Regions from separate parts of the Streptomyces sp. NPDC001843 genome, predicted to be linked through region 3. Evidence: riboswitches for the same ligand, from Rfam matches in the RefSeq annotation. Region 3 holds a riboswitch; each other region holds the start of a gene.
What was found. A riboswitch is a leader RNA that binds a small molecule or an ion and turns the genes downstream of it on or off. The one in region 3 is predicted to bind cyclic di-AMP.

Region 1 (7,052 bases), on a different contig from region 3:
CGCTGCTCGACGACGAGGCGGCGGCCCGGCGGCGGCTGGCGGAGGCCTTCGCCGTCGAGGTGGACGGCATCGGCCTGGACGAACTGGCGGGCGGCTGCGGGGTGGCCGAGTCGGTGCTCGCCGCCCTGGACCGGACCGGGGTGCCCCGCGCGGGGACTCGGGTGGCGGTGCAGGGGCTGGGCACCATGGGCGGGGCGACGGCGCGTTTCCTCGCGCGCGCGGGTCTGCGGATCGTGGCCGTCGCGGACATCAAGGGAACGATCGCGAATCCGGCCGGCCTGGACGTCGAGGCGCTGCTCGCCGCGCGGGACGCGTACGGCACCGTGGACCGCGCCGTGCTGCGGCCCGGCGACCGTGAACTGCCCGGCGGGGCCTGGCTGTCCGCCGAGGCGGAGGTGCTGGTGCCGGCGGCGGTGTCGTACGCGATCGACGCGGCCGACCAGGACCGGATCACCGCACGCTGGATCGTCGAGGCGGCCAACATGCCGGTGCTGCCGGAGGCGGAGGAGGCGCTGTCCGCGCGTGGGGTGACCGTGCTGCCGGACGTGGTGGTCAACTCCGGCACCAACGCCTGGTGGTGGTGGACGCTGTTCGGGGACGTCGGCCCGGACGCGGAGGAGGCGTTCGCCCACATCCGGCGTTCGATGCGCGCCCTGGTCGATCTGATGCTGGCGCGCGCGGAGGCCGAAGGGACGACTCCCCGGGCCGCCGCGCACGCCATCGTGGCCGACCGGCTGCCGGTGATCACGGAACGTTTCGGGTGGTACCGCTGACCGGACGGCCGGACCGTGTCGCTGCGGCGCCCGGGCGACCGATTAGGGTGACCGCGTGGCGAGAGTGCGGTTGAGCGTGGCGGAACGGCGGGGGGAACTGCTGCGGGCCGCCGTCGAGCAGATCGAGGCGCGGGGTGTGGCGGCGGTGCGGATCGCCGACGTGGCCTCGGCGCTCGGCGTGAGCAACGCGCTGGTGCTGTACCACTTCTCGACGAAGGAGAAGCTGGTCGCCGCCGCCTTCGCGCACGCTGCCGAGGGCGATCTGGCGCATCTGCGGGGGCTGCTGGGGCGCCGTACCTCCGCGCTGCGCCGACTGCGGGCCGCCGTGCGCTGGTACGCGCCCACCGGTCAGGCCAAGGGCTGGCGGCTGTGGATCGAGGGCTGGGCGGTGGCGCTGCGCGAGCCCGCCCTGCGGGAGGTCACCCGGGATCTGGACCGGCAGTGGAAGGCGGCGATCGCCGAGGTCATCGCCGAGGGTGTCGACGCGGGAGAGTTCGTCTGCCCGGACCCGGCCGCCGCGGCCCTGCGCCTGACGGCTCTGCTCGACGGCCTCGCCGTCCAGTTGACCTCCTACGCGGGCGCGGTGCCCCGGTCCCGGACCCAGGAGTGGGTCGACGAGGCACTGGCCCGCGAACTGGGGGTGTCACGGGAGGCGTTGACCGGGCGTTAGCGCTCCGGGCGGGGCGGCGCCGCCGGCCCCGCCCGGAGCCCCGGTCAGGCCACCGAGGCGATGCGCGTCCTGATGTCGTCCGGGGACAGCGCGCCCTTGGCCGTCACATGATCGCCGGAGGACTCCCCGCGCAGACGGCGGCCGATCCACGGGACCAGGTACTCGCGGGCCCAGTGCACGTCGTCGCGGCGGATGTCGAGGGCGCCCCGGGCCGGGAGCGGGGGCCAGGGCTGCTCCGGGTCGGCCGGGACCTCGAGGCCGAGCACCTGGCCCGCGCGCAGGGCCACGCGCGTGTGCCCCTCGGGTGAGAGGTGCAGCCGGTCGTGGTCCCAGGCCCGCCGGTCCTGGACGGCCCTCAGGGACCACAGGTCGAGGACGGGACAGCCGTACCGGTCGGCGATGGCCCGGACATGGCCGTTGTACGTGGCGATCTTGCCGCGCAGATGCTTGAGCACGGGCACGCCACGGGTGTCGAAGCCGGTCGTCACCATGACCGTGCCGGCGACGGAGGCGAGCTGTGCCACCGCCAGCTCGAAGCGCTCGGCCACCTCGTCGGGATCGGTGCCGGGGCGGAGGATGTCGTTGCCGCCCGCGCAGAAGGACACCAGGTCCGGGGCGAGTTCGACGGCTCGCGGGAGCTGTTCGGCCACGATCTGGTCGAGCAGCCTGCCGCGTACCGCGAGGTTGGTGTACCTGAAGTCGCCCTCGGGCCGCCGGTCCGCGAGCAGCACCGCGAACCGGTCGGCCCAGCCGACGAACGCCCCGTCGGGGCCAGGGTCGCCCACGCCCTCGGTGAAGCTGTCCCCCACCGCCACGTACGACCCGATCACTGATCTGTTGTCACTCTTCGAATCGTCTGCCACATCGGACCATGATTCACCTTCCGATGTGACCTACGCGACCGTAATAAAGGCTTGACGGGCGGTGAGATAACCCACTTCGCCGACATGCGCCAGACGGGAATACGCCAACACGGGACGCACCGAAGGCCGGACCCGGGGATCGGGGGTCCGGCCTTCGGCGACCTGAGCGGCCCGTGGATCAGGCGACGGCGACGCCGTGCGAGCGGAGGTAGCCGACCGGGTCCACGTCCGAGCCGTAGTTCGGGGTGGTGCGGATCTCGAAGTGCAGGTGCGGGCCGGTCACGTTGCCGGTCGCGCCGGAGAGACCGAGCCGCTGCCCCACCGTCACCGTCTGGCCGGCCGAGACGGAGATGGAGGACAGGTGGCCGTACTGCGCGTAGTGGCCGTCGGCGAGCCTGATCACGACCTGGTTGCCGTAGGCGCCGCCCCAGCCGGCGGAGACGACCGTGCCAGCCCCCACGGCCTTGACCGGGGTGCCGGTCGGGACGACGAAGTCGACGCCCGTGTGGTAGCCGCTGGACCACATGCCGCCCGGCACGTGGTAACCGGTTCCTATGGTGGCGCCCACGACCGGGAGGGTGAAGCCGGTGGAGGCGGCCGACGCCACGGAGGACCGCGTGTCCGAGCGGGTCGCGGACCGGGGCGTGGACTGCGAGGCGGAGGGTCGGGTGGACGTGGCGGACTCGGTGCCGGTGTGCGCGGCCCGCTTGCCGATGCTCAGCTTCAGACCGGGGTGGATCAGCGAGGGATCGCTGCCGACGGCCTCGCGGTTGTCCGCGTAGAGCCGGTGCCAGCCGCCGCTCACGTTCTGCTCGTCGGCGATCTTCGAGAGGTAGTCACCGGCCCGCACCGTGTAGGTGTGCACGCCCGACCGGGCCGCGGAGGTCTCCTTCTGGGCCACCGGCACGGCCTGGACGGCCCCCTTGGGGGCGGACTCCTTGGCGGTGGACGCCGTGGCGGCATGGGCGCCGCCGGCTCCCATGAGGGGCAGGGCCAGCGCGGCGCCGCCGGTTCCGGCGACGGCGATCGAGCGGGTGAAACGCCGGTTCTTGGGACGGCGGTGCTTACCCTTCGCGGGCATGGCGAGTTCCTCTCCGGCGCCTGCGAGGTGAGCTGTCGGGTTCGGACTGGAGCTGCCCGGCCGCGCGCGGCGCGGCTTCACCCCGAGCCGTTCCGGAGACCGGAACAGGCAGTGTTGCCTGGTGGGTCCCCCGCTCCTGCCGTGCACGGGTGAGTGTCTGCGGGCCCCGGGCGGCGGCAGGATTCGGCGTTCCGTCCGGAGTGGTGGCGAAGGTAAGCGAGCGGGGCGCGAACGGACAAGCGAGTGGTTCCCGTCGACCGCGTTTGGCTTGATCCGTTTTGGGTAACCCCTGTCACCCTCCGTGAGCCCCCTCCGGGGTCACTCTTCAATTCCCCGGAAATCCCTACCGATTACGTGGACATGACGCGTGACGGACAGTCATGGATATGACGCTCCTCACGGAACGTACCTCCATGACCCTCTATTTCAGGCCTGGTTACCACAAAGAGCCCAATTGGGGCACAAGCATCAGATGCGGCGCAGGCGGACAACGGCCGCATCCAGATCGCCACGCAGGCGGGTGTCCAGTCCATGGTGCAGCAGCACGGCACCTCGGTGGACTTCGCCCGTTTCGCGGCATTCGTACGACGCCGTCGGATCGAGGCCGCGCAGCCGCACCGCCGGGACCGGCTCGCCGTACCGCTGCGCCTGGAGCCACGCCAGCACGACCGACTCGTCCCCGAGGGTGTACTGCACCGCGCTCAGCCCGCCCTCCGGCGGTCGCAGCCGGTACAGGTCGCCCTGCTGCACGACCGGGCGGATCTCCTTGTACAGCTCCACCCACTGGCGTGCCTCGGCGAGTTCCTCCTCCGTCCACTCAGAGAGGTCGCCGCCGACGCCAAGCACCCCGGCCATGGCGCTCACGAACCGGAAGCGCAGGCTGCTGACCCTCCCGTTGAGCTGGGTGTTCGGACTGTCGGTGACCCAGGCGGCCATCACCCGCGCGGGGTGGATCTGACTGAAGCCGTGCTGGATGGCGAGCCGGTCCAGCGGGTCGGTGTTGTCGGAGGTCCACACCTGGTCCGTGCGGCTCATCACGCCGAGGTCGATCCGGCCGCCGCCGCCCGAGCAGGACTCGAACGCCACACCGGGATGCGCCGCCCGCAGCCGGTCGAGGAGCGCGTAGAAGGCGCGGACGTGGTCCACCCACAGCCGCTGCGGATACGGCTCGCCCGGCCACCCGGCGTCGGTGAAGCAGCGGTTGAAGTCCCACTTCACATAGTCGACGGGGGCGCTGGACAGGAGGCCGTCCAGCTGCTGCCAGAGGTACTCCTGGACGTCCTCGCGGGCGAGGTTGAGGACGAGCTGGTTGCGGAACTCCGTCCGCTCGCGCCCGGATTGGTACTGCACCCAGTCGGGGTGGGCCCGGTACAGGTCACTGTCCGGGTTGACCATCTCCGGTTCGACCCAGATGCCGAACTGCATACCGAGGGCGTGCACATAGTCCGCGAGCGGCTTCAGGCCGTTCGGGAAGCGGTCGGGGTTGGGCGTCCAGTCGCCGAGCCCGGCCCGGTCGCTGGTACGGGCGCCGAACCAGCCGTCGTCGACCACGAACAGCTCGACACCGATCGCGGCGGCCCGCCGGGCGAGGGTCGCCTGCTGCTCCTCGGAGATGTCGAAGGTGGTGGCCTCCCAGGAGTTGAACAGGACGGGCCGGTCCCGGTCCGCGTCCGGGATGACGTGGGCCCGCTGGTAGGCGTGCCAGGCGCGGCTGGCGCCGCCGAAGCCGCCGTCGCTCCACAGGCCCGCGAAGACGGGCGTGGTGTAGGACTCCCCCGGCGCCAGCGTCAGCAGGCCCGAGTCGTCGTAACCGGCGCCGCCGGTGATCTGGACGCGCGCGTCCGGAAGTTGGGAGACCGCGATCCGCCAGGACCCCGACCAGCCGAGGGCGCAGCCGTAGACCTCGCCGTGCTCCTCGCCGGCGTCGGTGTGCAGGGCGACCCAGGGCAGGTGCTGGTGGCCGGTGTGACCGCGGCGGCTGCCGATCACCTTGTCGCCGTACGTGAGCGGGGCGCTGGTCAGCAGGGACTCGGCGGCCCAGCGGCCGTGCAGCTGGGACAGTCGCCAGCCGTCCCGGTCGGGCAGGGTCCAGGTGGCCGCGTCGGCGCGCAGCAGCTCCACACGCGCGTCCCCCTCGTTGCCCACGGTCACCCAGCGCTCGAGGACGTCCCCGCGCATCCGGTAGTGCAGCGTGAGCGACACCCCGTCGTCCCTGAAGCGCAGCCGCAGCTCGTCGCCCTCGGCGTCGTACGCCTCGAAGGCCCACTCGGTGCCGCGCCGCTCGTCGGTGCGCACGGACAGGGCGGGCCGCACGAAACGGGGGCCGCCCTCGACCGGGTACTCCTCGCGGCCGTCGAGCGGGGACTCGAAGGGCCGGTAGCCGGGCAGCGGGCGCACCGCGAGGGCCTCCGCGTCGGCGAGCGCGATGCGCGGGCCCCAATGGAGGTGCAGCAGTTCGTGCTCCTCGGTGAGGTGCAGCGCGTAACCGCTGGTGGGCCCCGTCAGGAGCCAGGTACGACCGTTTTCGGCGATGTCCACCATCGAGGCCTCACAGGTGCCGACAGATCCGCTCAAGCATCAACATCATCACGGGCCGACAGCACCGGAGGCAACGCCTGTGGACAACTCATTGCCCGGGAAAACCGATGTCGTATCGTCGACCGGGTGCCCGCCGGCGAGCCGAGACGGCGGGAGCGACAGCGAGGAGCCCACGTGACGCAGCAGGTCCCGTCGACCGAGCCGGAGCTGACCGGAGTGCGCAACTTCCGGGACGTGGGGGGCATGCCCACGGTGGACGGACGCCGGGTGCGACACGGGGTGCTGTTCCGCAGCGGGCATCTCGCGCACGCCACCGAGCAGGACGCGGCCTTCCTCGCCTCCCTGGGCCTGCACACGATCTTCGACTTCCGCAACGCGGCCGACAAGAAGCTCGAGGGCCCCGACGTCGAGCTGCCCGGTGTGCGCAATGTGAACCTGCCGCTGAGCGACCCGGCGGACGGCGCGGAGTTCTGGAAGCTGGTCCGCGACGGCGACCTCGACCAGTTGCGCGCGATCCTCGCGGACGGCAAGGCGGAGAACCGGATGATCGTCTCCTACCGCAAGATCGTGCGGGAGCGCACCGCGGAGCACTCCAAGGTGCTGCGCGCCCTGGCCGAGGACAGCGTCCCCGCCCTGATGCACTGCGCGGCGGGCAAGGACCGCGCGGGCATCTCCGTGGCCGTGACGCTGCTCGCGGTGGGCGTGGAGCGCGACGCGATCGTCGCCGACTACCTCGAGTCGAACGCGAAGCACCGCCGCTACAAGGTGCGCCGGGGCGGCAGCCCGGACAGCGCGTACACCCCCGAGGTGATGGAGTTGCTCAGTCCGCTCTTCGACGCGCGCGCCGAGTACCTGTCGGCGGCCTTCACGAGCCTGGAGGAGACCTGGGGCGGGGTCGACACCTACCTGGAGCAGGGTCTCGGGGTGACCCCCGAGGTCCGGGAGCGGCTGCGCGAGCGGCTGCTGGACTGACGCCTGCCGGACGGCGGCGGTCAGCCCTTGGCGCCCAGCGCGAACAGCAGGTAGAGGAACGCGGCGAAGAGGTGGCCCACGGCGATGTAGATGATCAGCCGGACCCACAGGGAGCGGGGGAACTTCGTCTCGTAGTCGCTCATGACAGCTCTCCG
Region 2 (7,052 bases), on a different contig from region 3:
CGTCGGCCAGCGCCTCGGACAACGCCCTGTGGAAGTCCTCCGCCGAGGCCTCCGTCGTCAGATCGAGCGGCCGCGAGGGCCGCAGTCCCTCCGCGAGGCACTGGTCGTACGTCAGCAGGCCCAGCGACTCCGAGTTCCCGAGGATCGCCACCCGCGGTCCCGGGGGCAGCGGTTGCCGGGCGAGCAGCAGCCCCGCGTCGACCAGCTCGGTGATCGTGTCGACCCGGATCACCCCGGCCTGCCTGAGCAGCGCGGACACGGTCGCGTGCGGCAGCCGGGTGGCCCGTACCGCATGCCCCTGCGGAGCGGAGCCGGCGCCCTGGACCACCACCAGCGGCTTGGCCGCGGCGGTCCGCCGGGCCAGCCGGTTGAACTTGCGGGGGTTGCCGATGGACTCCAGGTACATGAGGACGACGTCGGTGTCCGGGTCGTCGTACCAGTACTGCAGGACGTCGTTGCCGGAGACGTCCGCGCGGTTGCCGGACGACACGAAGGTGGACACGCCCGTGACACCGGTGACGCCTCCGCCGCGCCGGTGCAGCCGGGACAGCAGCGCGATACCGATGGCACCCGACTGGGCGAACAGCCCGATGCGGCCGGGGCGCGGCATCTCGGGGGCGAGGGAGGCGTTGAGCCGGACGTCCGGCGAGGTGTTGATGATCCCGAAGGCGTTCGGACCGATGATCCGCATGCCGTACGTGCGGGCCTGCCGGACGAGTGCGCGCTGCCGTTCGCGCCCGTCGGGCCCGGCCTCCGCGTACCCGGCGGAGAGCACGACGAGGCCCTGCACACCGTGCTCGCCGCACTCCGCGACCACCTCGGGCACGTGTTCGGCGGGCACGGCCACGACCGCCAGGTCCACGGGGCCGTCGACGTCCCGCACCGAGCGGTACGCGGGCACGCCGTCGACCTCCTTGAGGTCCTCGGGGAAGGCCCGGTTCACGGCGTACAGGTGTCCGGTGTAGCCGGCGGCCCGGAGGTTGCCGAGCACTCCGCGCCCCACTCCCCCGGGCGTGCGCCCGGCACCGACCACGGCGACCGCCCCGGGCACCAGCAGCCGCCGGACCGAGCGCGCCTCGGCGCGCTGCTCCCGCGCGTACTGGACGGCGAGCGAGCGGTCGGTGGGTTCGAGGTCGAACTCCAGGCGTACGACGCCGTCTTCGAAGCTGCGTTTCTGGGTGTACCCGGCGTCCGTGAACACCTTGATCATCTTGGTGTTGGCGGGGAGCACCTCGGCGGCGAAGCGGCGGATACCGCGCTCGCGCGCGACGGCCCCGATGTGTTCCAGCAGGGCGGAGGCGACCCCGCGGCCCTGGTGCGCGTCCTGCACCAGGAAGGCGACCTCGGCCTCGTCGGAGGGCGCGGAGGCGGGCATGCCGTCGGCGTCGATGCGGTCATAGCGTACGGTGGCGATGAACTCGCCGCCGACCGTGGCCGCGAGTCCCACCCGGTCCACAAAGTCGTGGTGCGTGAAGCGGTGGACGTCCTTGGCGGACAGGCGCGGGTACGGAGCGAAGAAGCGGTAGTACTTCGACTCGTCCGAGACCTGTTCGTAGAAGCTGACCAGCCGGTCGGCGTCATCGACGGTGATGGGCCGGATGCGCGCGGTGCCGCCGTCGCGCAGCACCACGTCCGCCTCCCAGTGGGCGGGGTACTCGTGCCGGTCCTGCCGGTCCGCCGGGGTCTGCATGGGCCCCAGAGTACGGCTCGCGTCCGACAACGGCGCGAGGCAGTCTGTGGAGGACGGCGTCGGATCGAGGCCGCGATCCGACGCCGGCTCCGGACGGGACGAAGCACCGTCCGGGGATGCTTCGTGAATATGGGAAACTGGTCTAGACAACAGAGCGGTCTAGGCAACACCGAGAACTGAAGGGCAGCAACACATGGCTGAGCGCCGCGTCAACGTCGGCTGGGCCGAGGGCCTCCACGCCCGCCCCGCCTCCATCTTCGTCCGAGCCGCCACGGCCGCAGGCGTGCCGGTGACGATCGCCAAGACCGGCGGCACTCCGGTCAACGCGGCCTCCATGCTGGCCGTCCTCGGCCTCGGCGCCCAGGGCGGCGAGGAGATCGTCCTCGCCTCCGACGCCGAGGGTGCGGACGCCGCCCTGGACCGTCTGGCGAAGCTGGTCTCCGAGGGGCTCGAGGAGCTGCCCGAGACCGTCTGAGCCCCGGACCGCACAGAACGGCGGAGCCGCGTCGCCCCTTTCGGGCGGCGCGGCTCCGCCGTTTCTCCGGGAATTCCGGAGCGCACCACGAATTCGGGCAGGGGGAAATACACCTCGCCGAATTACCCTTCTTTGTATACGGCGCCCGTGTTAATGCCGCAGGCTCGACATGTTTACGGCTTGTTGCGAAGTCCTCACACGTTCCGGGCGGTCGGCGGTACCCGGGAAACGCAGCCGGTGGGCGGCCGTCGCCCGCTCGGTGTGCAGCGCCGTGATCGCCCGCGCGCGCTCGCCGTCGCCGCGCGCCACCGCGTCCACGATGGCGCCGTGCTCCGCCCAGGACTCCACCGGGTCGGCGGGTGCCTCCACCGCGTACATCCAGGCGATCTTGTGCCGCAGCTGGGTGAGCACGGAGGTCAGTGCGTGGCTGCCGGACGCCTGGGCGAGCGTCTCGTGGAACCAGCCGCCCAGGGAGCGCAGATCCTCGCTGCTGCCCCTGCGGGCCCGCTCCTGCCCCAGTCTCACCAGGCCGCGCAGCACCTTGAGGTGGGCCTCCGTGCGCCGCTGGGCGGCGCGGGCGGCGCCGAGCGGCTCCATCAGCACGCGCATCTCCAGCAGGTCGGCGGCCTCCTGCTCGGTCGGTTCGGCGACGCACGCGCCCGCGTGCCGCCGGGTCACCACGAAGCCCTCGGCCTCCAGGGTGCGCAGGGCCTCGCGGACGGGGACGCGCGAGACGCCGTAGCGGCGGGCGAGGAGTTCCTCGGTGAGCCGGCCGCCGCGCTCGTAGACACCGGCCACGATGTCGTCCCGGATCGCCGTGCATACCGAGTGCGCCGGAATACGCATACCGACCTCCGCCAATAATCCCCGTGAAACGCCGCCGATTGGCGCCCGTTCCGTGACTCTATTGCAATGGGCGGGAATTTCCGACGGCGGGTCGGAATCCATGGAGTTTTTTTGGACAGCGGAGGCCTGCACGGAGGCGCGGAAACCACGAAAGCCCCGGCTGTGGGGCCGGGGCTTCGGGTGGGGGGTGGAGCTTGGGGGATCTTGGGGGGGCGATCCCGGGTCAGACGTTCACGCCGTGCTTGCGGAGGTAGGCGATGGGGTCGACGTCCGAACCGTAGTCGGGGCCGGTGCGGGCCTCGAAGTGGAGGTGCGGCCCGGTGGTGTTGCCGGTCGAGCCGGACAGACCGATCTGCTGGCCCGGGGTGACCTTCTGGCCGACCGAGACACCGATGGACGACAGATGGCCGTACTGGGTGTACATGCCGTCGGCCATCTTGATCACGATCTCGTTGCCGTACGCCCCGCCCCAGCCGGTGGACACCACGGTGCCGGAGCCGACCGCGTGGACGGCGGTGCCGCTCGCGGCGTGGAAGTCGATACCGGTGTGCGAGCCGGACGACCACAGGGAGCTGCTGGCCTGGTAGCCGGTGGAGACGTACGAGCCGGTGATCGGCGCGACGAACGCGTTCAGCCGCTTGCGCTCGGCCGCACGGGCCGCCCGCGCCTTGGCCTCCTGGGCCGCCTCGCGCGCCTTCTGCGCCTGCTCGGCGGCCTTCTTGCGCGCGGCCTCCTCGGCCGCCTTCCGCTCGGCGGCCTCCTTCTGGGCGTCGGCCTGGGCGTCGATCTGCTGGGGCACCGAGTCGCTGATGGTGATGACCGGGGTGAGGGCGGTCTGCTCGGGTGCGGGCGCGGGCTCGGCGGCGAGCGCCGGAGCGGCGAGGGTGCCGATGGCGCCCGTGGTGGCGAGGGCCGCGACGCCCGCGGCGCGGGCGGTGGTGCGGTGCATCCGGCTGGGACGGCGGTGCTTCCCGGTGGCGCGGGTGAACGCCATGAAGTGGCTGGTCCTTTCCTTCCTTCTCGCCTACCGGGTTAGCTGACGGGTTCGGAGCAGGAAGGTCTCCTACGGGCCCCCTCGCGGTGTGCGCGGGCGTCCGATTCACCCCAAGGGACGGTGGGTCCCCGGCTCCCCTGGCTCGCGCCGTACGGGGACTCGGCGATGACTGTCCGGTGCCGCGGATGCGGCGCGATGCCTGACGAACAGCCCGGATGACGCTAAGCGGCGCACCTTTCAATCCTCAAACGCAACACGGTTTTTGTAGCGCATCCCACAGGGCAGACAGGCAACCTCTGCCCCAATTCGGACATCCTGCAGAGACTTCGGAAACACCGCGGGACCCTGGCGATCCATCGGTCACCAGGGCCCCACGCGCGCGTGCCGCTGTCGCACGGCTGCCGGGCTTGCCGGCCTTGCCGGTTACTCGGCGGCCACGACGGAGACCTCGCCGACGCCGAGCGCCTCGACCGGCTCCTTGATCTGTGCCGCGTCTCCGACCAGGACCGTCACCAGCCGGTCCACCGGGAAGGCGTTGACGACCGCCGCGGTGGCCTCCACCGTGCCGGTCGCGGCGAGCTGCCGGTACAGCGTCGCCTGGAAGTCGTCGGGCAGGTGCTGCTCGACCTGGTCGGCCAGCGTGCTCGCCACGGCGGCCGCCGTCTCGTACTTCAGCGGCGCCACCCCGACGAGGTTCTGCACGGCCACGTCGCGCTCCGCGTCGGTGAGCCCCTCCGCGGCGAGCGTGCGCAGCACCGTCCACAGGTCCTGCAGCGCGGGACCGGTGTTCGGGGTGTCCACCGAGCCGCTGATGGCGAGCATCGAGGCGCCCTCGCCCTCGGGGCCGGACCTCAGGACCTGGCCGAACGCGCGCACGCCGTAGGTGTAGCCCTTCTCCTCGCGCAGCACACGGTCCAGGCGGGAGGTGAGGGTGCCGCCGAGGCAGTAGGTGCCGAGCACCTGGGCGGGCCACACCCGGTCGTGCCGGTCGGGGCCGACACGGCCGATGAGCAGCTGGGTCTGGACGGCGCCCGGACGGTCGACGATGACGACGCGTCCGGTGTCGTCGGCGGTCACCGGCGGCACCGGGCGGGGCTGGGCCAAGGAGCCCTGCCAGACGCCCAGGGTCTCGCCGAGCAGCGCGTCCAGATCGATGCCGGTCAGGTCACCGACCACCACGGCGGTGGCGGTGGCGGGCCGCACGTGCCGGTCGTAGAAGGCGCGGACGGCCGCCGAGTCGATCTTGGCGACGGTGTCCTCGGTGCCCTGGCGCGGCCGGGACATGCGCGAGGTCGCCGGGAAGAGCTGCCGCGACAGCTCCTTGGCGGCGCGGCGGGAGGGGTTGGCCAGCTCGTGCGGGATCTCGTCGAGGCGGTTGCGCACCAGCCGCTCGACCTCGCCGTCGGCGAACGCGGGCGCCCTGAGCGCGTCGGCCAGCAGCCCGAGCCCCTTGGCCAGGCGGGAGGCCGGGACCTCCAGGCTGAGGCGGACGCCGGGGTGGTCGGCGTGCGCGTCGAGCGTGGCGCCCGCCCGCTCGAGCTCGGCGGCGAACTCCTCGGCCGAGTGCTTGTCGGTGCCCTCGGAGAAGGCCCGGGCCATGATCGTGGCGACGCCGTCCAGGCCGGCCGGCTCGGCGTCCAGGGGCGCGTCCAGGAGCACCTCGACGGCGACGACCTGCTGGCCGGGGCGGTGGCAGCGCAGGACGGTCAGGCCGTTGTCGAGCGCGCCGCGCTCGGGGGCCGGGAACGCCCACGGCCTGGCCTCGCCCGCCTGGGGCTGCGGGTGGAACTCCATAGCGGCGAGCTCGCTCACTTGCCGGCCTCCTCGTTCGCGTTCTGGTCGGCGTCCGCTTCCACGGTGGCCTCGGACTCCGGGTCCTCGGGTACGTCCACGTCCTCGGTCTCCTCGGCGGCCTCCGCGGAGACCGGCTCGTAGACGAGCACCGCGCGGTTGTCGGGGCGCAGGCGGGCCTTGGCGACCTCCTGGACCTCCTCGGGGGTCACCTCGAGGACACGCTGGACGGCCGTGAGGGCGAGCTGCGGGTCGCCGAAGAGGACCGCGTACCGGCACAGTTCGTCGGCGCGGCCAGCGACCGTGCCCAGCCGGTCCAGCCACTCGCGCTCCAACTGGGCCTGGGCGCGCTCCATCTCCTCGGGCGTGGGGCCCTCTTCGGCGAACCGGGCGAGCTCCTCGTCGATCGCGCTCTCGATGACCGGCACCTCGACGTCGCCGGAGGTCTTCACGTCCAGCCACCCCAGGGAGGGCGCCCCGGCCAGCCGCAGCAGCCCGAACCCGGCCGTGACCGCCGTGCGGTCCCGTCGTACGAGCCGGTTGTAGAGGCGGGAGGACTCGCCGCCGCCGAGGACGGTGAGCGCCAGGTCGGCCGCGTCGCACGCGCGCGTACCGTCGTGCGGGAGCCGGTAGGCGGCCATCAGGGCGCGCGCCGGGACCTCCTCCACGACGACCTCACGCAGCTGCTCGCCGATGACCTCCGGCAGCGAGCCGTCGCGCGGCTGGGGCTTGCCGTCGTGGGAGGGGATGGAGCCGAAGTACCGCTCGATCCAGGCGAGGGTCTGCTGGGGGTCGATGTCCCCGACGACGGAGAGGACGGCGTTGTTCGGCGCGTAGTAGGTGCGGAAGAACGCGCGCGCGTCCTCCAGCGTCGCCGCGTCCAGGTCCGCCATGGAGCCGATCGGCGTGTGGTGGTACGGGTGGCCTTCGGGATAGGCCAGGGCGGTCAGCTTCTCGAACGCGGTGCCGTACGGGACGTTGTCGTAGCGCTGCCGGCGCTCGTTCTTGACGACGTCCCGCTGGTTCTCCATGGACTCGTCGTCGAGGGCGGTCAGCAGCGAGCCCATGCGGTCGGCCTCCAGCCAGAGCGCGAGCTCGAGCTGGTGGGCGGGCATGGTCTCGAAGTAGTTGGTGCGTTCGAAACTGGTGGTGCCGTTCAGCGAGCCGCCGGCGCCCTGCACCAGTTCGAAGTGACCGTTGCCCTTCACCTGCCCGGAGCCCTGGAACATCAGGTGCTCGAAGAGGTGAGCCAGACC
Region 3 (7,052 bases):
CGGCTCCACGATCACGGCGGCCACCTCATGGGCGTGCCGCTCGATCAGGTCGTGCAGATGGCCGGCGTAGGCGTCCTCGTACTCCACCGGCGGCGCGTCCGCGAAGACCTGACGCGGCAGCACCCCGCTCCACAGCTCGTGCATCCCACCCTCGGGGTCGCACACGGCCATGGGCTGCCAGGTGTCGCCGTGGTAGCCGCCCCGCCAGGTCAGCAGCCGCCGCTTCTCCGGGCGCCCGAGCGAACGCCAGTACTGCAGGCACATCTTGACCGCGACCTCGACCGACACCGAACCGGAGTCGGCCAGGAAGACGTGCTCCAGCCCCTCCGGCGACATGTCGACAAGGAGCTTCGCGAGGTGCACGGCGGGCTCGTGGGTGAGCCCGCCGAACATCACATGGCTCATCCGACCCAGCTGCTCGCGCGCCGCCTCGTTCAGGACCGGGTGGTTGTAGCCGTGGATCGCCGACCACCACGAGGACATGCCGTCGACCAGTTCGCCCGAGCCGTCGGCGAGCCTGAGCCGCACCCCGTTCGCCGACTCCACGACGAGCGGCTCGGCCCGCCCGGGCATCGGGCCGTACGGATGCCACACGTGCCGCCGGTCCAGCTCCAGCAGCTCCGACACGCTCCGGCCGGGCAGGTCAGGCATTGGGCGCGAGGTCCGTTCCGGCACCCCGGCGGCGGACGGCGACGAGGTCGGTGCGGGGCTCGCCCGCCACCGTGGCCGTCGCTGCGGTGCCGCAGACCCCACCGCCCGCGTGGGAGCCGCAGCCTCCGTCCGCCGCGTGCGAACCGCAGCCCGCCTCCGCGTGCGACCCGCACCCCGCCTCGCCATGGGACCCGCAGTCGCCCCCGGACGCCGCCCGGTGCTCCGGCAGCGTCACCTGGTCGGCGCCCTCCACCTCGAACCCGGCGTCCGCGATCATCTCCAGGTCGGCCTTGCCCGCCTGGCCCTCGCTCGTCAGGTAGTCGCCGAGGAAGATGGAGTTGGCCAGGTGCAGGGCGAGCGGCTGCAGGGTGCGCAGATGCACCTCACGGCCGCCCGCGATGCGCACCTCGACGTCCGGGCAGACGAACCGGACCATCGCCAGGATTCGCAGGCAGCGCTGCGGGGTGAGGTGCCACTCCTTGGCGAGGGGGGTGCCCTCCATCGGGATGAGGAAGTTCACCGGAACCGAGTCGGGGTCGAGCTCGCGCAGCGAGAAGACGACGTCGACCAGGTCCTCGTCGCTCTCACCCATGCCCGCGATGAGACCGGAGCAGGCGGACAGCCCGGCCGCGTGCGCCTTCTGCACCGTGTCCACCCGGTCGGCGTACGTGTGCGTGGTCGTGATGTCCGCGTACGTCCCCTCGGAGGTGTTGAGGTTGTGGTTGTACGCGTCCGCGCCCGCCTCGCGCAGCCGCTCGGCCTGGCCGTCGGAGAGCAGGCCGAGGCAGGCGCACACCTCGACGTCCTCGTTCCGCTCCTTGATCGTCCTGATCGTCTCGGAGACCCGGTCCACGTCCCGGTCCGTCGGACCGCGCCCACTGGCCACCAGGCAGACGCGTTTGGCACCTCCGGCCAGGCCCGCGGCCGCCGCCGCGGAGGCCTCGTCGGGCTTGAGCCAGGTGTACTTCAGGATGTCGGCCTTGGAGCCGAGCCGCTGCGAGCAGTAGGAGCAGTCCTCCGGACACAAGCCGGACTTGAGGTTGACCAGGTAGTTGAGTTTCACGCGCCGGCCGAACCAGTGCCGGCGCACCTTGCCGGCCGCGGCCACCACATCGAGCACGTCTTCGTCGGAGGTGGCCAGTACGGCGAGTGCTTCCTCGCGGGTCGGCAGCTCGCGCCGAAGCCCCTTTTCCACCAGCGTGTTCAGCAGGTCCATGAGGTCCGATCCTGTCCTACGTGACCGCCCCGGGCCAAGGAGAGTTTGCACAACGGAGACTGGTTGCCTGTGTGGGTATTGCCACACGGTGGGCGGTTGGTCGTCCGGCTAGTGTCTGTTCACTGCCTACAAAATCCCCGGAGGAGCCATGGCGTTCGGCTGGATCGACGACCAGGCGGAACTGCGCCGCCGCGCCGGACTGGTCCGGACCCTCAGGCCCCGGGCCGCCGACTCGCCGCTCCTCGACCTCGCGAGCAACGACTACCTCGGTCTGGCCCGCCACCCCGAGGTCACCGAGGGCGCCGCGACGGCGGCCCGGACCTGGGGCGGCGGCTCGACCGGGTCCCGGCTGGTGACCGGCACCACGGAACTGCACGCCGAGCTGGAGCGAGAGCTGGCCGGTTTCTGCGGCTTCGAGGCGGCCCTGGTCTTCTCCTCGGGGTACGCCGCCAACCTCGCGGCGGTCACCACGCTCGGACCGCACGGCTCCCTCATCGTCTCCGACGCGGGCAACCACGCCTCCCTCATCGACGGATGCCGGCTGGCCCGGGGCACCACGCAGGTCGTCGGGCACGCCGATCCCGAAGCGGTGGGCAAGGCACTGGCCACGCACGAGGGGCCCGCGGTCGTCGTCTCCGACACGGTGTTCTCCGTCGACGGTGACGCGGCGCCGCTGTCCGCGCTCGCCGAGACCTGCCGGGCGTACGGCGCCGGGCTGGTCGTCGACGACGCGCACGGCCTGGGTGTGCTGGGCGACGGCGGCCGGGGAGCACCGTACGGGGCCGGACTCGCGGGCGCCGACGACGTCGTCGTCACCGTCACCCTGTCGAAGTCGCTGGGCAGTCAGGGCGGTGCGGTGCTGGGACCGGCACGGGTGATCGACCACCTGGTCAACGCGGCCCGCAGCTTCATCTTCGACACGGGCCTCGCACCCGCGGCGGCCGGAGCGGCCCTCGCCGCCCTCAGGCTGCTGCGCCGCGAGCCGGAACGGGCGGCGCGCTCCCGTGCGGTGGCCGCCGAACTGCACGCACGCCTGACCGCCGCGGGGCTGGAAGCGGTGCGTCCGGACGCCGCGGTCGTTTCCGTGCGTGCCCCGTCCCCGGAGAACGCGGTGCGCTGGGCGGCCGCATGCCGGGCGGCGGGCCTGGCCGTGGGCTGCTTCCGTCCTCCTTCCGTGCCCGACGGCATCTCACGGCTCAGGCTGACCGCACGGGCGGACCTCTCCGGGGCCGAGATCGAACGCGCTGTACGAGTGATCGGCGAGACGCGGCCATGAGTCGGCGTGACACGGCCGTGCATCGCCTGGACGGAAACTGACCGGAAGCGGTCAGCAGGTCACCGGAGCGCGGCGACGAACTCCGCCCAGCTCCCGGGGGAGAAGAGCAGGGCGGGTCCGGCCGGGTCCTTGGAGTCGCGCACGGCGAGCAGTCCGGCCCGGGGACCGGAGTGCGGGCGGGCCGTCTCCACGCAGTTGTTCGCTCCGGTGCTGTAGCTGCTGCGCAGCCACCGCACACCGTGCAGATCGGTACTGGAAGGTACGTTCCGAGGCAGTGCAGACATGGTGCCTCCTTACGCGCCGCCTATCCCGGCGATGTAATCCAGCGAGTCCTCGGGTGAAAGGGCATGGATCTGAAGGGTGTTGAAGGCCTCCGAGTAGGCCCGGAGGTCTTCTTTCCGCTCGAGGTAGAGGCTACTCGTCAAATGGTCGAGAACAACCACGTCCAGATCAGATGTGCTCGGAAATGAGAAGATAACGAAAGGGCCGGTGATACCGATATGCGCCCCGGCGGAGAAGGGCAGCACCTGGAGGCGCACTTGCGGCAGACGCGCCGCCTCCAGGAGCCGCTGAAGCTGCCGCGCCATCACCTCCGGCCCGCCGACCTCCCGCCGCAGCACCGCCTCGTCCAGAACGGCGCTCAGCACCAGCGGCGGATCCGACCGCAGCACGTCCTGCCTGGCCAGCCGCACCTTCACCAGAGCGTCCAGCCGCTCCTCGGCGTCACCGGAGGCACCGGGACCGTCGGTGCCGCCGGTGCCGTCGGGACCGTCGTGGCCTCTTCCGACGGCCGCCCCGGTGACCGCGCGGGCGTACTCCGGCGTCTGCAGCAGTCCCGGGACCACCGATGTCTCCAGGGTGCGCATCTCGCTCGCCTGCGACTCCAGGCTGATGAAGTCACGGTAGGCGGGCGGCAGCACACCGCGGTAGGCGTGCCACCAGTGGTGCCGGCCGCCGACGTCGTCCGACCCGGCCAGCACCAGCAGCAGCTCGCGCTGTTGACGGTCGGTCACGCCGTAGGCGTCCAGGAGTAACCGGACATCGGCCGATTTCACCCCGCTGGCGCCGGTCTCGATCCGGCTCACCTTCGACTGGTGCCAGCCCACGAGACGGGCGGCCTCACCGCTGGTGAGGCCCGCGCCGGTGCGCAGCTCGCGCAGTTCGGCGCCCAGCTTCCGGCGGCGCACCGCGGGACCGTTCTGCATGGGCCACTCCTTACTCGCCATTACTCCGTGCGCGCCGCCCGAATACGGTCTGCCGTCGTAGAGTTCACCGCTTTGAGCGACAGATATATGCATATCTTGGTGGTTCTCACCCGTGACCGGCGCGCTGATGGCAGTCTGGCGACGAAGCACCAGTGCGGGACCGTACTCGAACCCATCCGCTCCGTGTCGGACTGCGGTCCCGTGGGAAAGGGACGACGTCGCCATGGCGGACCATCTGGAAGCATCCATCACTCTGCCGAGCGATCCAGCCTCGGTTTCCGCTGCCCGCAGCTATGTGGTGGGCATCCTGGCGGAATGGGGGCTTCAGCCGGACACCGGCGTCTGCGACACCGTCCGGCTCATCGTCTCCGAGCTCGCCACCAACGCCGTACAGCACACCTTCGGGCAGTCGCCCACCTTCACGGTGGCCCTCGCGCTCGACCGTGACGAGCAGCTGCGCGTCGGTGTCACCGACAGCCACCCCCGCTTCCCGAAGCGGCTGCCCGCCGCCGTGCAGCAGGACAACGGCCGCGGCATGGTCATCATCCGCTGGCTGACCGCCGAGTGCGGCGGCAGGCTCAGGGTGCGGCCCACCCGCGAGGGAGGCAAGACGGTCTTCGTCGAACTGCCGTGGGCGGTCCCGGCGAGGCCGGTCACGGCAGGGGGGCAGCAGGAGCCCTAGGGGGTCCCGTACGGGTCCGTACGGGTCCGTACGGGTCCGTACGGGGCCGTAGGGGTCCGCACGGTTCCGGGTGTGGCCCTGTGCCCGGGACCGTGCGGCGCGTGACCGCGGGTCAGCTCACCCGGCCGTACCAGACGCTCTTCGTCCAGATCTTCTGCAGCTTCACGACATCCCCGGTCTTCGGGGCGTGCCAGATCTTCCCCTTCCCGGCGTAGATGCCGACGTGGTAGACGTTCGAGCCCGAATGGAAGAAGACCAGGTCTCCGGCCTTGCGGTGGCTGGCGGAGATGTGGTGGGTCTTGTTGTACTGCTGGGCTGCCGTCCGCGGCAGCTTCTTGCCCGCCTTCTTGAACGAGTACAACGTGAGGCCGGAGCAGTCGAACCTGCCGGGACCGGTGGCCCCCCACTTGTACGGTGCGCCCTTCTTGGACGCCGCGACCTGGAGCGCCTTCGTCGCCGGAGTCGTGGCAGCGGCGTCGGTGGCGACACCGGGAACGACTATCGAGCCGCCGACGGCGGCGATGGCGAATGCCGAGGCCGTGCCGGCCCGGGCCATGAGCGACGGGACACGATTGAGCGCAGTCATGCGCAACCCTTCGTCAGCCGCCTGTGAAGGATGACCTGTCGGATTCGGGCTGGCGAAGTTGCCCGGCCGCGTTGCCGCGGCTTCACCCCAAGGGCTGCTCGGAGACGGACGGCTGTCCGTTCCGGCGACCCGTCTTGCCTGGGTCCTCCACTCCTGCCGATCCACTCCTGTCGACCGGTCATCCGGGCGGCGGCAGGACTCGGCGTCCGCCCGGATCGCCCCGCCGCTTTGGCGGGGTCTTGTCGTCAGTCAGGGATCTTCGCCCACACCTGTCCGAAAAACCCAACGGAACCGAGTATTTGTGGTGTTACTCACCACTCAGCCGTTCGGGTGGACGGGCTCGTGTTCGAGTCCCTGCCGGGACAGCGGCGCACCCTCCGACCAGGGTCGAAGCTCCTCCCGGCGCTCTTCGGCCGGGCGGTTCGCGCAACTTCGAGGGCCCTGGAAAAGGATGCGCTGCTAGTCCGAACGTGGGTACGTCCTTTGGGCCGTTTCGACTCAGTCGCGAGCGCGCAAGCTCTCAACCGGTGCCGTCCGGGGGCACGGTGACGCGCGCGGTGCGGCGCTCGCCGTCCAGCACCCTCAGCGCCCGCGCCAGGGTGGCCTCGTGCAGCTCCGTCTCGCCACGGCTGTGCATCAGCGCCAGCGCGTCGCGCAGTTCCACCGCCTTGCGCACCAGCGCCTGGGCGGCCCGCAGTCCGCTGTAGGTGTGGCCGTGCCGCGCCGGATTGACCCGGCCCAGCAGGTCGGCAGCCTCCAGGTAACGGTCGATCAACTCGCCCTCGGCCCGGGTCAGGGCCGGCAACGGCGGAAGTTCCGGTGGCAGCATCGGCGGCTCACCCCGCGTCCGGGGTGACGGTGCGCGAGGACTTGCGGCTGGGGACGACCCCGTCCACCAGCCCGTACTCCAGAGCGCCCCGGGCGTCCAGCACCAGGTCCCGTTCGAGGTCGGCGTCGACCCGCTCAGGATCGCGGCCGGTGTGGCGAACGAGCATGTCCTCCAGCAGGCCGCGCATCCGGACCAGTTCGTCCGCCTGGATGGCGAGATCGCTCGGCTGACCCCGCGTCGGCTCGGGCAGCGACGGCTGCTGGAGCACCACCCGCGCGCCCGGCAGCGCGAACCGTTTGCCCGGTGTGCCCGCGGCGAGCAGCACCGCGGCTGACGAGCCCGCCTGTCCCAGGCAGATCGTCTCCACGTCGCAGCCGACGTACCGCATGGTGTCGTAGATCGCCGTCATCGCGCTGAACGAGCCGCCCGGGGAGTTGATGTACAGCGAGATGTCCCGGTCGGGCGCGTCGTACTCCAGATACATGAACTGCGCCATGACGTCGTTGGCCGAGACCTCGTCGATCGGTGTCCCGAGGAGCACGATCCGCTCCTGCAGCAGCTTGGAGTACGGATCGACGGTGCGGTAGCCGCCTCCGGTTCGCTCGGT
Region 4 (7,052 bases), on a different contig from region 3:
AGCCACGGGCTTGACCCGACGTAGGCTCCCGGGGGCCCGGCCCCCGGGACCCTGACGCTCCTACAGCTTCTCCACCGGCGCGTAGCGCAGCAGCAGCCGCTTCGGCTTGGTGTCTCCGAAGTCGATCGACGCCTCGGCGTTGGCGCCCGCGCCCTTCACCGCCACCACCGTGCCGAGCCCGAACTGGTCGTGCGTCACCCGGTCCCCGACGGACAGGGCGACCACCGGCTTCTCCGAGGTCCGGCGTGTGGCGAAGCCGGAAGCGCCCGCCGCCGAGGAGCGCGAGCGGGACGACGACAGCGAGGCCGCCACGCCGGAGGCCGGCCCGGAGGACATCGGGGCCGCCGCTCCCTTCCGCTTCCACTCCACATGGGCGGGCGGGATCTCCTCCAGGAAGCGGGAGGGCGGGTTGTACGACGGCTGGCCCCACGCGCTGCGCATCGCCGAGCGGGTCAGATACAGCCGTTCCCGCGCGCGCGTGATGCCGACGTACGCCAGGCGCCGCTCCTCCTCCAGCTCCTTGGTCTGGCCGAGGGCACGCATGTGCGGGAAGACGCCGTCCTCCATACCGGTCAGGAACACCACCGGGAATTCCAGGCCCTTGGCGGTGTGCAGCGTCATCAGCGTGATGACGCCGTCACCGTCCTCCTCGTCCGGGATCTGGTCGGAGTCGGCGACCAGGGCGACCTGCTCCAGGAAGTCGGACAGGCCCACCGACTCGCCCTCGCCGCGCTCCTGCTCGAATTCGAGCGCCACGGCCGCGAGTTCCTGGAGGTTCTCGATGCGGGTCTCGTCCTGCGGGTCGGTGGAGGCCTGCAACTCGGCCAGGTACCCGGTGCGTTCGAGGACGGCTTCCAGGACGGTCGCCGGGCCCGCGCCGGACTCGACGATCGTACGGAGTTCCTCCATCAGCACGTTGAACCGCTTCACCGCGTTCGTCGACCGCGCCGCCATGCCGTACGCCTCGTCGACCCGCTTCAGCGCCTGCGGAAAGCTGATCTTCTCCCGCTGGGAGAGGGCGTCGATCATCGCCTCCGCGCGCTCGCCGATGCCGCGCTTGGGCACGTTGAGGATGCGACGCAGCGGCACCGAGTCCTCCGGGTTGGCGAGGACCCGCAGGTAGGCCAGGACGTCCCGGACCTCCTTGCGCTCGTAGAAGCGGACACCGCCGACGACCTTGTAGGGCAGGCCGACGCGGATGAAGACCTCTTCGAAGACACGGGACTGGGCGTTGGTGCGGTAGAAGACGGCGACGTCCCCCGCCTTGGCCTCGCCGGCGTCCGTGAGGCGGTCTATCTCTTCGGCGACGAACTGCGCCTCGTCGTGCTCGGTGTCGGCCACGTACCCCGTGATGCGGGCGCCCGTGCCGGCGTTGGTCCACAGGTTCTTGGGGCGGCGGGACTCGTTGCGCTCGATGACCGCGTTGGCCGCGGAGAGGATCGTCTGGGTGGAGCGGTAGTTCTGCTCCAGCAGGATCGTCGTCGCGTCCGGGTAGTCCTCCTCGAACTGGAGGATGTTGCGGATCGTCGCGCCGCGGAAGGCGTAGATCGACTGGTCGGCGTCACCCACCACGCACAGCTCGGCGGGCTGGAGGTCGTCCGGGCCGGGCGGCACGTCCACCGGGTGCTCGGCGGTGCCGACGAGCTCGCGCACGAGGGCGTACTGGGCGTGGTTGGTGTCCTGGTACTCGTCGACGAGGACGTGGCGGAAGCGGCGGCGGTAGTGCTCGGCGACGTCCGGGAAGGCGCGGAGCAGGTTGACCGTCGTCATGATCAGGTCGTCGAAGTCGAGGGCGTTGGCCTCGCGCAGCCGCGACTGGTAGAGGGCGTAGGCCTGGGCGAGGGTCTTCTCGAAGCCGTCGGCCGCCTGGGCGGCGAAGTCCTCCTCGTCGATCAGCTCGTTCTTCAGGTTGGAGATCTTGGCGCTGAAGGACTTCGGCGGGAAGCGCTTCGGGTCGAGGTCCAGGTCGCGGCAGACCAGGGCCATCAGGCGTTTGGAGTCGGCGGCGTCGTAGATCGAGAACGACGAAGTGAAGCCGAGCTTCTTGCTCTCCCGGCGCAGGATGCGCACGCACGCGCTGTGGAAGGTCATCACCCACATCGCGTTCGCGCGCGGGCCGACGAGCTGCTCGACGCGCTCCTTCATCTCGCCGGCGGCCTTGTTGGTGAAGGTGATCGCCAGGATCTGACCGGGGTGGACGCCCCGCTCGCCGAGCAGGTGGGCGATGCGGTGGGTGAGCACACGGGTCTTGCCGGACCCGGCGCCGGCCACGATGAGCAGTGGGGAGCCGGAGTGGACGACGGCGGCGCGCTGGTTCTCGTTCAGCCCCTCCAGGAGCGCGGCCGCGTCGACGGCCGGGCGGGGGGCGCCGTTCCGGTAGTACTCTCCCCCACTCTCGGCTTCGCTCGAGCGGGGGGACCCCCATCGGTCCGGCGGCACGTCGAACTTCCCGCCGAACAGATCGTCCGGAACCGGTTCCGGAGCGTGATCGTCCTCGGGCGGCGGCGGGGGCTCCTCCGCGTGCCCGCGAGGGGCCTGGAGGTCCGCCAGGAAGCTGTCGTCAAAGAGGCTGCTCATCGCTCTCCGAGTCTAGGGCGCGCCACCGACAACCGGCCGCCGCCCCGGAAAGATGACCGGTCCGCCCTTCACTCACGGTCCGGAGCGACACCGTCACGCGGACGGAAACCCTTACGTAAATCATAAGATCTATCGGGCATAACGTGCATCAACCTTCACATGAGCCACACGAGTTGGCTACCGTGCCTGGCAGGCCGCACGACCCCCACCGGCGAACGTCGCCGGGCCGCGCGGCCTCCGTCGAGTCCGGCGCGCGCCCCCACGCCAGCCGGAGCCGGGGACCCACACCGAGACCTGGGGTGAATCGGTCCGTTCTCCCGCAAGGACGAGGACCGTAGGGCAACCCTTCCGAACCACCCGCCCGAACCCGACAGCTAACCCGGTAGGCGGAACACTGGAAGGAGTCGCCTCCGTTGGCGTCGCACCGCAAGCGTTCCTCGGGTACGGGAGTCGCGGGAATCCGCAAGCCCGCCCTCGCCACCGCCGCTCTCACCTCCGTGGCCCTGCTCTCCCAGCCGGCCGACGCCGCCCCCGCCGCCCCAGCCGCCGACGGCAGGCCGAGCCTGGAGGAGGTCGAGAAGAAGGTCGACTCCCTCTACCGCCAGGCGGAGTCGGCGACCGACAAGTACAACGCGGCCAAGGAGAACACCGGCAAGCAGCGCAGACGGGTCGACACCCTCCTCGACGAGGTCGCCAAGCGCACGGAGAAGCTCAACAAGGCACGTGAGAAGCTGGGCTCGTTCGCCGCGGCCCAGTACCGGACCGGGGCCGCCGCCCCCGACACCGCCACCTTCCTGCTCGCGGACACCCCGCAGGACTACTTCGACCAGACCCAGCTGATGAACCGGCTGACCTCCCGGGAGAAGGGCGCGGTCGACGACTACGTCACCGAGCAGTCCGCGACGACGAGGAAGCGACAGGAGGCCACGGCGAGCCTCGAGACGCTGACCGAGTCGCAGAACGAGCTGCACACCGCCAAGGCCACCGTCCAGAAGAAGCTCGCCACCGCGCGCGAGCTGCTGTCCACGCTGACGGCCCAGGAGAAGGCCCGGCTGGCGGCGATCGAGAAGCAGAAGCGGGAGGAGGCCGCGCGCAAGGCGGCGGAGCTCGCGAAGCAGCAGGCGGCCGAACGTGCGGCCGAGCAGGACACCGGCGCCACCGCGTCCCCCTCGACGCCTCCCTCCACGGCCCCTTCCACCCCCCCTTCGACGTCCACGGGCTCGTCGTCCTCGTACGCCACCAAGGCCGCGAAGGCGATCGAGTTCGCCCGTGCGCAGATAGGCAAGCCGTACGTCTGGGGCGCCACCGGTCCGGGCTCCTACGACTGCTCCGGCCTGACCCAGGCCACCTGGAGGGCCGCCGGCGTCAGTCTGCCGCGCACCACCTACGACCAGGTCGACGCCGGCACGACGGTCTCGCTCGCCGACTCCCAGCCCGGTGATCTGATCTTCTTCTACGACGACATCAGCCACGTCGGCATCTACATCGGCAACGGCATGATGATCCACGCCCCCAAGCCCGGCGCATACGTCCGCGAGGAGTCGATCTACTACGACGGCGAATCGATCATCCACAGCGTGGTGCGACCGGCCTGAGCCACCGGGCCCCTAGCATCGGCCCATGCCCGGCTCCTCCTCACCCCTGCACGTCTGGTGGGCCCGGCGTTCACCGGCGGGTGGTGCCGCCGTGATGGCGACGGGGATCGTGTCGGTGGGGTTGCTGCTCGCGGGCCACGCGGTGCTGTCACGGATCGCCCTCGGGGTGGCGTGTGCCGCCTGGCTGGGATTCGCGGCGGCCTTCGCCGCCCGACTGGTGTTCGAACGGGAGCGGTGGGCGGCGGAGGCGGAGACGCCGGGTGCGCTCACCGCCGTCGCCGGCACCGCGGTACTGGGGACCCGGTTCTCGCTGCTCGGCCGACAGGTCCTGGCCGAGGCGCTGCTCGCGCTGGCGGCCGTGCTCTGGCCCGTACTGCTCGCCCCCGTCGTACGGCACTGGGGGCGGCGCATGCCGGGGACGGCGTTCATGGGCTGCGTGGCCACACAGGCGCTCGCCGTGTCCGCGGCCGTGCTGGCCGACGCGACGTCGACGGCGTGGCTCGCGCACACGGCGCTGGTGCTCTTCTGGCTGGGACTGCTGTTCTACGCGCTGGCCCTGGCCCGGTTCGATCCGCGGCAGGTCGTCGAGGGCGCCGGGGACCAATGGATCGCGGGCGGCGCGCTCGCCATCTCGGCGCTGGCCGGGGCGCGGCTGATCGCCGCCGACAGTCCGCACCTGTATCTGTGGAGCGACGACGACCGGGACGTCCTGCGCACCGTGACCGTCGCGCTGCTCGTACTGGATCTGGCCTGTTACGCCGTCCTGCTGTTCGCGGAGGCGGCCCGCCCTCGGCCGGGCTACGACGTGCGCCGCTGGTCGACGGTGTTCCCGATGGGGATGACGGCGGCCGCCACGCTGTCCGTCGGCGCCACCGTGGGCATCCCCTGGCTGCGGGGCCCGGGCGTGGTGCTGGTGTGGATCTCGGTCGCCGCGTGGCTCGCGGCCGTCGTCGGCGCGATCACGTCCACAGCACGGCGATGAAGATGTTCGCCATGGTGAGCAGGCCCACCAGACCGAAGAGGCCCTTGTCCACCCGCTCCTCGTCCCGCTTCACGTAGACGAGCCCGAGGATCACGATCAGCAGGGCCAGCTTCACGCCGATCTTGATGTTGTTGACGTGGTGGTCGTCGGCCTGGTTGAGCCCGACCAGGATCACACCGGTGACCAGCATGGTGAGCGCGCCGTGCAGCATGGCGGGAACGAAGCGGGCCTCGCCCCGGCCCATCGCCTTCATCTGGGTCAGGAAGCCGCCGAGGAGCGCGGCGATGCCGATGATGTGCAGGCCGACGAAGAGATGGATGAGTACGTCCATGAGGCCGGAGCCTAACCGCCCGCACAAATGCGCCTCATAGCACCCCACGGCTCCCGCCTGCCCCGGAAACCGCCACATCGGTCAGTGCACCGCCCCAAGTCGGCAGCTGTGCGCCGGGAGCGCGGTCATCGGCGCACACCGGGCGGTCCTGTCGGGTCAGTTACGCACAATGCGTTACCAAGCCGTCACAGACCGGTTTAGCGTCCTCCACCAGGTGACCGGCTCCCCACCGCCGCCCGGGCCAGGGGCGGCAGTCGGGCACCACCGCCGAGAAGGTCCGGCGGCGGCCCCGCGCGGGTCGTCGCCGGACGCGTGAACCGCTCCCCACGGGCGGGTCGACGGTCGTACGAGAGGACGTGAACGGTCCAGGTGTCAGCGCACCGCAAGCCCAGACAGCGCCCGCTCAGCAGCAACACCGCCCGGACGGCGGCCACCATCGCCCTGGCGGGCGCGGCGACCGCGGCGGGCTTCGACGGAACCGGGCACGCGGCGCCGCGGCTGACACCGGCCCAGGTCAGGGCCAGGGTGGACAGGCTGTACCAGCAGGCGGAGGCCGCCACCGAGAAGTACAACGGCGTGAAGGAGAAGGCCGACACGGCCCAGCAGCGGCTGAACACCTTGCGGGACGAGGCCGCCCGCAAGCAGCAGAAGCTGAACACGGCCCGCGATGCGCTCGGTTCGATCGCCACGGCGCAGTACCGCGCCGGTGGGATCGACCCCGCTCTGCAGTTGGCATTGTCCGATGATCCCGACCAGTACCTGGAGGGCGCCGAGTTCGCCGAACGCGCCGGCGACCGGCAGGCCCAGGCGGTGACACGGGTACGCAAGCACCTACGGGAGATCGAACAACTGCGCGGCGCCGCCCACGTCGAGCTGGCGTCCCTCAGATCCAGCCAGGCGGAGCTGAAGCGGCGGAAGGAGACGGTGACGGCGAAACTGGCCGAGGCGAGGCGGCTGCTGTCACGTCTGTCCCCGCAGGACCGTGTGCCGCCCCCTGCCGAGCACGCCTCGCGGCCGGCCCCGCACACCCGGGCCTCCAACTCACGTGCCGCGGCGGCCGTCGCGTACGCCTACCAGAAACTCGGCAGCCCCTACGTATGGGGCGCGACCGGCCCGAACGCCTTCGACTGCTCGGGCCTGGCCCAGGCCGCCTACCGCTCCGCCGGCATCTCCCTGCCCCGCACGACGTACGCCCAGATCAACGCGGGCCGCCGTGTCTCACGGTCCGAACTCGCCCCGGGTGATTTGGTGTTCTTCTACTCCGGCATCAGCCATGTCGGCATCTACGTGGGCAACGGCCAGATGATCCACGCCCCGAACCCGTCCGCGCCGGTGCGGCTGGCGTCTGTCGACGAGATGCCGTTCGCGGGGGCTACGCGGGTGGCGTGACGGTCGCTGACGCGATGAACGCGGTCCAGGCGGGGCCGGTGACCGTGAAGCGGGGGCTGTCGGGGCCGAGCTTCGAGTCCCGGACGTGGATGGTGTGGGGGCAAGAGGCGATTTCGAGGCAGTTGCCGCCTTCAGTGCCGCTGTAGCTGGACTTACGCCAGTCAAAGGCGGCTTCGAG

Region 1: another riboswitch for cyclic di-AMP. It lies ahead of ACFYZQ_RS26175 (peptidoglycan DD-metalloendopeptidase family protein); the one in region 3 lies ahead of ACFYZQ_RS12025 (C40 family peptidase).
Region 2: another riboswitch for cyclic di-AMP. It lies ahead of ACFYZQ_RS19230 (M23 family metallopeptidase); the one in region 3 lies ahead of ACFYZQ_RS12025 (C40 family peptidase).
Region 4: another riboswitch for cyclic di-AMP. It lies ahead of ACFYZQ_RS21680 (NlpC/P60 family protein); the one in region 3 lies ahead of ACFYZQ_RS12025 (C40 family peptidase).

The regions. Positions count from the first base shown of each region.
Region 1 is NZ_JBIATQ010000011.1:4,510-11,561, reverse strand. It holds gene ACFYZQ_RS26190 (Glu/Leu/Phe/Val dehydrogenase dimerization domain-containing protein) at 1-773, shown strand, start outside; gene ACFYZQ_RS26185 (TetR family transcriptional regulator C-terminal domain-containing protein) at 829-1,443, shown strand; gene ACFYZQ_RS26180 (SGNH/GDSL hydrolase family protein) at 1,488-2,273, opposite strand; gene ACFYZQ_RS26175 (peptidoglycan DD-metalloendopeptidase family protein) at 2,485-3,387, opposite strand; cyclic di-AMP (ydaO/yuaA leader) riboswitch at 3,392-3,549, opposite strand; gene ACFYZQ_RS26170 (alpha-galactosidase) at 3,856-5,928, opposite strand; gene ACFYZQ_RS26165 (tyrosine-protein phosphatase) at 6,100-6,897, shown strand; gene ACFYZQ_RS26160 (DUF6126 family protein) at 6,918-7,040, opposite strand; gene ACFYZQ_RS26155 (helix-turn-helix domain-containing protein) at 7,037-7,052, opposite strand, start outside.
Region 2 is NZ_JBIATQ010000007.1:117,936-124,987, reverse strand. It holds gene ACFYZQ_RS19245 (GNAT family N-acetyltransferase) at 1-1,690, opposite strand, end outside; gene ACFYZQ_RS19240 (HPr family phosphocarrier protein) at 1,884-2,165, shown strand; gene ACFYZQ_RS19235 (GntR family transcriptional regulator) at 2,316-3,011, opposite strand; gene ACFYZQ_RS19230 (M23 family metallopeptidase) at 3,235-4,005, opposite strand; cyclic di-AMP (ydaO/yuaA leader) riboswitch at 4,019-4,180, opposite strand; gene ACFYZQ_RS19225 (M16 family metallopeptidase) at 4,429-5,817, opposite strand; gene ACFYZQ_RS19220 (M16 family metallopeptidase) at 5,814-7,052, opposite strand, start outside.
Region 3 is NZ_JBIATQ010000004.1:128,586-135,637, forward strand. It holds gene ACFYZQ_RS11995 (adenosylmethionine--8-amino-7-oxononanoate transaminase) at 1-651, opposite strand, end outside; gene bioB (biotin synthase BioB) at 644-1,867, opposite strand; gene ACFYZQ_RS12005 (8-amino-7-oxononanoate synthase) at 2,016-3,143, shown strand; gene ACFYZQ_RS12010 (DUF397 domain-containing protein) at 3,203-3,427, opposite strand; gene ACFYZQ_RS12015 (helix-turn-helix domain-containing protein) at 3,437-4,348, opposite strand; gene ACFYZQ_RS12020 (ATP-binding protein) at 4,572-5,030, shown strand; gene ACFYZQ_RS12025 (C40 family peptidase) at 5,143-5,616, opposite strand; cyclic di-AMP (ydaO/yuaA leader) riboswitch at 5,620-5,831, opposite strand; gene ACFYZQ_RS12030 (hypothetical protein) at 6,137-6,445, opposite strand; gene ACFYZQ_RS12035 (ATP-dependent Clp protease proteolytic subunit) at 6,453-7,052, opposite strand, start outside.
Region 4 is NZ_JBIATQ010000008.1:228,474-235,525, forward strand. It holds gene ACFYZQ_RS21670 (peptidoglycan DD-metalloendopeptidase family protein) at 1-24, shown strand, start outside; gene pcrA (DNA helicase PcrA) at 61-2,577, opposite strand; cyclic di-AMP (ydaO/yuaA leader) riboswitch at 2,830-2,983, shown strand; gene ACFYZQ_RS21680 (NlpC/P60 family protein) at 2,991-4,172, shown strand; gene ACFYZQ_RS21685 (tellurite resistance/C4-dicarboxylate transporter family protein) at 4,198-5,154, shown strand; gene ACFYZQ_RS21690 (hypothetical protein) at 5,132-5,485, opposite strand; gene ACFYZQ_RS21695 (NlpC/P60 family protein) at 5,855-6,874, shown strand; gene ACFYZQ_RS21700 (DUF397 domain-containing protein) at 6,858-7,052, opposite strand, start outside.